Regions from separate parts of the Hydrogenophaga sp. FG152 genome, predicted to be linked through region 2. Evidence: predicted binding sites of a transcription regulator. Region 2 holds the regulator's gene; each other region holds the start of a gene.
The links. The regulator LexA, encoded in region 2, represses DNA repair genes until DNA is damaged. The targets are predictions, from matches to a motif close to ACTGTATNNNNATACAGT.
Positions count from the first base shown of each region.

Region 1: a site for LexA is predicted at 1,287-1,304, ahead of ACODTB_RS05970 (DNA topoisomerase IV subunit B). Genes of this name have one in related genera too.
Region 3: a site for LexA is predicted at 1,094-1,111, ahead of imuA (translesion DNA synthesis-associated protein ImuA). Genes of this name have one in related genera too.

Region 1 covers NZ_JBMDKH010000003.1:229,343-231,608, reverse strand. The annotation lists gene ACODTB_RS05970 (DNA topoisomerase IV subunit B) at 1-1,262, opposite strand, end outside; gene ACODTB_RS05965 (MFS transporter) at 1,423-2,266, shown strand, end outside.
Region 2 covers NZ_JBMDKH010000012.1:131,588-133,853, forward strand. The annotation lists gene ACODTB_RS15660 (asparaginase) at 1-643, opposite strand, end outside; gene lexA (transcriptional repressor LexA) at 785-1,462, shown strand; gene ACODTB_RS15670 (hypothetical protein) at 1,604-1,969, shown strand; gene ACODTB_RS15675 (D-2-hydroxyacid dehydrogenase family protein) at 2,084-2,266, shown strand, end outside.
Region 3 covers NZ_JBMDKH010000001.1:518,956-521,221, forward strand. The annotation lists gene ACODTB_RS02520 (aminotransferase-like domain-containing protein) at 1-1,016, shown strand, start outside; gene imuA (translesion DNA synthesis-associated protein ImuA) at 1,152-1,970, shown strand; gene ACODTB_RS02530 (Y-family DNA polymerase) at 1,915-2,266, shown strand, end outside.

The DNA.
Region 1 (2,266 bases), on a different contig from region 2:
TCCTTGCTCTCGCAGTCCGTCAGCTTGCCGGGCAGCACGGCCACGCCGGAACCCTTGCGTTTTTCGACCTTCTGGCCGGCCTTCTGCCGCGACTGCGCGGCCTTGATGGCCAGCTCGGCGAGCTTCTTGCCGTAGTCCACATGCTGGTTGAGCCAGAGTTCGAGCGCGGGGCGCACGAAGCTGCCGACCAGGCGCACGGCGTCTCGCGAGTTCAGGCGCTCCTTGATCTGGCCCTGGAACTGCGGGTCGAGCACCTTGGCCGAGAGCACGTAGCTGGCGCGCGCGAACACGTCTTCGGGAAGCAGCTTCACGCCCTTGGGCAGCAGCGCGTGCAGTTCGATGAAGCCCTTGACCGCCTGGAACAGGCCGTCGCGCAGGCCGCTTTCGTGCGTGCCACCGGCGCTGGTGGGGATCAGGTTCACGTAGCTCTCGCGCACCGGCTGGCCGTCTTCGGTGAAGGCCACACACCAGGCCGCACCTTCGCCTTCGGCGAAGCTGTCGTGACCGCTGTCGGCGAAACCCTCGCCTTCGAACAGGGGAATCACCGGGTCGCCGGTGAGGGTCTGCTGCAGGTAGTCGCGCAGGCCGCCCTTGTAGAGCCAGGTCTGGGTGTCCTTGGTCTTCTCGTTCACCAGCGTCACGCTCACGCCAGGCATCAGCACAGCCTTGCTGCGCAGCAGGTGGGTGAGCTCGCCCATGGGCAGGGCGGCGGTTTCGAAGTACTTGGCGTCGGGCCAGGCGCGCACCGTGGTGCCCTGCTTGCGGTCGGCCTCGCCCTTGGGGGTGACCACCAGGGGTTCGACCACGTCGCCGGCGGAAAACGCCAGCTTCGCCACCTGGCCTTCGCGGAAGCTGGTCACCTCCAGCCGGGTGGACAGCGCGTTGGTCACGCTCACGCCCACGCCGTGCAGGCCGCCGGAGAAGCTGTAGGCGCCGCCCTTGCCCTTGTCGAACTTGCCGCCCGCGTGCAGGCGGGTGAACACCAGTTCGACCACGGGGGCCTTTTCCTCGGGGTGCAGGCCGAAGGGGATGCCCCGCCCGTCGTCTTCCACGCTGACCGAATGATCGGCGTGCAGCGTGACCTTGATCTTCTTGCCGTGCCCGGCCAGGGCCTCGTCGGCCGCGTTGTCCAGCACTTCCTGGATGATGTGCAGCGGGTTGTCGGTGCGGGTGTACATGCCCGGCCGCTGCTTGACCGGTTCCAGCCCCTTGAGGACGCGGATCGAGCCTTCGGAGTATTCGTTGGGTGTTTGGGTCGCCATGGGGGCGGATTGTATGCCCCGAAGACTGTATGCAAATACAGACTTTTGACCTCAGGCCGACCAGCGATGCGCGCGATTCATCAGTGGCGCGGGAAAATATCAAGCCTTCGCGGCATGCCCGTGACAGGCAAGGCCCATCCTTCTTCGCTACAGTTCCCGGATGCCCTCGACCCCCACCCTCCCGACCCCGCCCCGCCTCTCTGCCCTGCAGGTGCTGGCCTGCGGCGCCCTGATCGTCACCTTGTCCATGGGCATCCGCCACGGCTTCGGCCTGTGGCTGCAGCCCATCACCCAGGCGCAGGGCTGGTCGCGCGAGACGTTTTCCTTCGCCCTGGCGATCCAGAACCTGTCCTGGGGCGTCTTCGGCATCTTCGCCGGCATGGCGGCCGACCGCTTCGGCGCCTTCCGCGTGCTGATCGGCGGTGCGGTGGCCTATGCCCTGGGTCTGGCCGGGATGGCGCTGAGCACCTCGTCCACAGGCTTCGCGCTGACCACCGGCGTGCTGATCGGCGCGGCCCAGGCCGGCACCACGTACGCGGTGATCTACGGCGTGATCGGCCGGCAGATTCCGGCCGAGAAGCGCTCCTGGGCCATGGGCGTGGCCGCCGCGGCCGGGTCGTTCGGCCAGTTCCTGATGGTGCCGGTGGAAGGCTGGCTGATCAGCAGCTTCGGCTGGCAACAGGCCCTGCTGTTCCTCGCGGGCGCCGTGCTGCTGGTGATGCCGCTGGCCCTGGGCCTGCGCGAACCGGGCTTCGCGGGCGGCGCACCGGTGCACCGCGAACAGACCATTGGCCAGGCCTTGCGCGAGGCCTTCCGCTACCGCAGCTTCCAGCTGCTGATGGCCGGCTATTTCGTCTGCGGTTTCCAGGTGGTGTTCATCGGCGTGCACATGCCCAGCTACCTCAAGGACCACGGCCTGTCGCCCCAGGTGGCGAGCTACGCGCTGGCGCTCATCGGCCTGTTCAACGTGATCGGCACCTATGCCGCTGGCGCGCTGGGCCAGC
Region 2 (2,266 bases):
CCGCCAGGAAGCGGGCCAGGAGGGCTGGATCGTGGGAAGGTACAGAGGCACCCCGGTGTCGGAAACGGCGCACCTCACCCTCCTCCACACAAGCCAGCGGCCCCGCGTCTCCGGAGTCAAAAGCGTCCAGGCGGTAGGTGTGCACCTTCGCCACCTCCAGCGCCCCATGCACCAGCCCGGCACACACCACCACCACGCCGGCCTCCCCCTGCCGCACCACGGCCAGCGCATCAGCAAGATTCTGCGGCCCATCCGGCACCAGCGCGGAAGCCGGGCGCATCGCGCAGGTCAGCACCACGGGCTTGGTGGGCTGGAGCAGGCGCTGGAGCACGAACGCCGTTTCCTCCAGGGTGTCGGTGCCGTGCGTCACGATCACCGCCGACACCTGGGGATCGTCCAGATGTGCCCGGAGTCTTGCCACCAGCGCCCGCCACACCGGCAGGCCCATGTCCTTGCTGTCGACCTGGGCGACCTGTTCCACCTCCAACGGCACGCCGGCCAAAGCCGGCACCGCCGCCACCAGATCGGCAACGCCGACCTGCCCCGCCACGTAGCCCACGTTGTCCCCCGCCTGCGCCGCACGCCCGGCGATGGTGCCGCCCGTGCCCAGGATCACGAGCCGCCGGCCCTGATTTGTGTCCACCACTTGCCAATCCTTGAAAACTGGTTAAAAATACAGATACTGGATAAGAAAACAGGTATCAGCCACTTCCCGCGTTGCTCCTGCTTCCCCAGATGGCGTTCCCCTTGGCCACCACGTCCCGACGAGGTCCTCATGCTCGACATGCCCCATACCGCACCGAAGCTCACCGCCCGGCAGCAACAGATTCTGGAATTGATCCAGACGGCGATCGCGCGCACCGGCGCACCGCCCACCCGTGCCGAAATTGCCAGCGAACTCGGGTTCAAGTCGGCCAATGCCGCCGAAGAGCATCTGCAAGCGCTGGCGCGCAAGGGCGTGATCGAACTGGTCAGTGGCACTTCGCGTGGCATCCGCCTGCGCAGCGAAGACCTGCAGTCCATCAACGATTCGCGCGGGCGCCAGCTTACACTGCCGATCCCCAGCCTGGCCCAGCTGGTGCTCCCCCTGATCGGTCGCGTCGCGGCCGGCTCGCCCATCCTGGCGCAGGAGCATGTGGACCAGACCTACCAGGTCGAGCGCAGCCTGTTCCAGCGCACGCCTGACTACCTGCTCAAGGTGCGTGGCATGTCCATGCGCGACATCGGCATCATGGACGGCGACCTGCTCGCCGTGCAAGCCACGAAGGAAGCCAAGAACGGCCAGATCGTGGTGGCCCGCCTGGGTGACGACGTCACCGTCAAACGCTTCATGCGGCGCCAGCACCTGATTGAATTGCACGCGGAAAACCCCGACTACAAGACCATCGTCGTCGAGCCGGGCGAGCCATTCGAAATCGAAGGACTCGCCGTGGGCCTGATACGCAACAGCTTCCAGCTCTGACCGACCCCGGTCCGTGTCGCCTCAGCAGGTGGCGGGCGTTTGGTCCCGGTGTGTGCGCAACCCACCACAAGGACACATCCCTGCGAAGGCGTTTGATTTTGCAATCCTGCCTGTGTTCAACCCCACCCAATGGAGTTTCGCATGGGAAAAATTTTCAACACCAACACGTGGCGCGCCCCTTTGCAGTTGATCGACTGCTGGTTGCCCTCTCCCGCCCTTCGCCGGGCACCGGCCGCCAACGAGCCCGTGGCCACGCGGGCTGTGCAGCGCTTTGCGCGTGCCGGGTGGCTCAAGCGCGCCAGCACGGCCCGCACGCCACCTGTCTTGCGGGCCGTGCCACCGGCAGCGGACCCTGTGCCTCGTGTGCGCGTGCTGCAGCAGACCGGCCCTGTGGCAGCGCACCGAGCCGGTGTCAGGCTGGTGATATCGGGCCGCATCAACGATGTGTGCGCCGAACTCGATCGACTTGCCGACCAGGAACGCCAGCTGTCCACGCGCGCGGCCTGAACTCGGCCGCCGCCAGAGCACGCGGCCACCCGCCAGGCTCCCGGTGCGCCTTGCCTGCTTGTAACCAGGGGTCAGCGGCCCGGAAGGCCTGGGAGGTGAAGGCACAATAGGGTCATGAATATTGTGATCCTTGATGACTATCAGGACGCTGTGCGCAAACTGCGGTGTGCCGAGAAACTGGAGCCTTACCCGGCCAAAGTCTTCACCAACACGGTCAAGGGCGTGGGCCAGCTGTCCATCCGATTGCGCGATGCCGATGTGCTGGTCCTGATCCGGGAACGCACCGCCATCACCCGT
Region 3 (2,266 bases), on a different contig from region 2:
GTGCGCTGCAGTACGGCGCCACGGAGGGCTACCAGCCCCTGCGCGAACAGCTCGCCGCCTTCATGGCCAGCAAGGGCGCGAAGGACGTGGGCGCGAACGACCTCATCGTCACCACCGGCAGCCAGCAGGGCCTGGACCTGCTGGGCAAGACGCTGATCTCGCCCGGCGACAAGGTCATCGTCGAAGGCCCGACCTTCCTCGCCACCATCCAATGCTTCCGCCTCTACGGTGCCGAACTCATCAGCGCGCCGGTGGACGGCGACGGCGTGAAGACCGACGAACTGGAAAAACTCATCGCCGAACACAAGCCCAAGTTCGTCTACCTCATCCCCACCTTCGGCAACCCCAGCGGCGGCCTGCTCAGCCTGGAGCGGCGCAAGCAGGTGCTGGAGATGGCGGTGAAGCACGACACGCTGATCGTGGAAGACGACCCCTACGGCGACCTCTACTTCGGCGCGGCCCCGCCGCCCAGCCTGCTCGCGCTCAGCCCCACCGTGCCCGGCAGCCGCGAGCGCCTGGTGCACTGCGGCTCCCTGAGCAAGGTGCTCAGCCCCGGCCTGCGCGTGGGCTGGATGGTGGGCCCGGCCGAGCTGCTGGCCAAGGCCACCATGTGCAAGCAGTTCAGCGACGCCCACACCAGCACCTTCGCCCAGGCCACCGCCGCGCAATACCTCAAGGCCGGCCGCATGCCCGCCACGCTGGACAAGGTGCGCAAGGTCTACGCCGAGCGCGCCACCACCATGGGCAACGCCCTGCGCCGCGAGCTGGGCGATGCGATCGACTTCGTGCAACCGCAGGGCGGCCTGTTCGTCTGGGCCAGCCTCACGGGGGCCGGTGGCAAGGTGAAGGACGGCGGAGAGCTGGCCAGGCGCGCGATCGAAAAAGGCGTGGCCTTCGTGCCAGGCGCGCCGTTCTTCGCGCGCAACCCCGACCACGCGACGCTGCGCCTGTCCTTCGCCACCGTGGGGCTGGAGAAGATCGAGGAAGGGATCGGGCGCCTGGGCCAGGCGGTCTGATGCCCCCAGGGCCAACCTGCCAGACCCTGTTGAAGGGTCTCCCACGCCTTGGCTGGACAGGGGTTGGGCTTTCATGTACTGTACGGAGATACAGTATTTTGAAGCTGCCCATTTTCCCCGCGCATCCATCCCGCCATGCTGCCCGCCGTTTCCTGGCAGGAGGACGATCCGTCCCCGGCCCCCACACCCGTTCGCCCGGCGCCGCCGCCCGCTGGTGGCCTGCCGGCGGCCGTGGCCGCGGCGCTGTGGCGGGGTGACCAGCTCGGCGCGCCGGTCTCGGCGGTGTGGCCCAGCGGCTTCGCCGCGCTGGACGCGCAGTTGCCTGGCGGTGGCTGGCCCGGCCATGGGCTGACCGAAATCCTCACCCCGCACAGCGGCACGCTGGAATGGCGCCTGCTCGGGCCGGCGCTGCGCCAGGTCTGTGCCGCCGGGCAGGCGGTGGTGGTGATCGGCCCACCGCTGGCGCCGCACCTGCCCGGCCTGCGCTTCGAAGGCCTCGACGAGCGCCAACTGGTCTGGGTGCAGGCCGACACAGCGGCCGAGCGCCTGTGGTCGGCCGAGCAGCTCATCAAGGCCCAGGCCGGCGGCGCGATCGTCGCCTGGCTGCCGCGGGCGAGGGCAGAGCAGATCCGCCGGCTGCAGGTGCTCGCCACCGGCTTCGAGTCGCCGGTCTTCGTGTGCCGGCCCATGCATGCCCTGGGCGAGTCCTCGGCCGCGCCGCTGCGCGTGCAGGCCTGCGTGGGGGTGGACTGGGAACTGCACCTGCGCATTGCCAAGCGCAAGGGCCCGCCGTTGGACGAGACCCTGCACCTGCCCTCGGTCCCCGCCAGTCTGGCCGCCGTCCTTCCGCCCCGGCTGCGCGAGCCCAGCCGGTGGTTGCACCGTCGAGAGAACGACCATGTTGTGGTCCGCCCTGCTGCCCAGCCCGAGCACCGGCACCGCACCGCCCACTGAGGCCGCGCCGCAGCGCGCGCTGGCGACCTGGGCCTTGCAGTTCACACCTCGCGTGGCCTTGGCCGACGAAGCCGTGCTCATGGAGGTGGCGGCCAGCGCGCGCCTGTTCGGCGGCCGGCGGGCCCTGCGCGACCGCGTGTGGGGTGAGGCCCGCGAACTCGGCGTGGCGCAGCTGGCCTGGGCGCCCAATGGCCTGGCCGCGCTCGCGCTGGCGCGCGCCGGCATCGAGAACGGTTTCCAGCGCCCGCTGGCCGCGCTGCTCGACACCCTGCCCATGGACACGCTGAGCGCGGTGC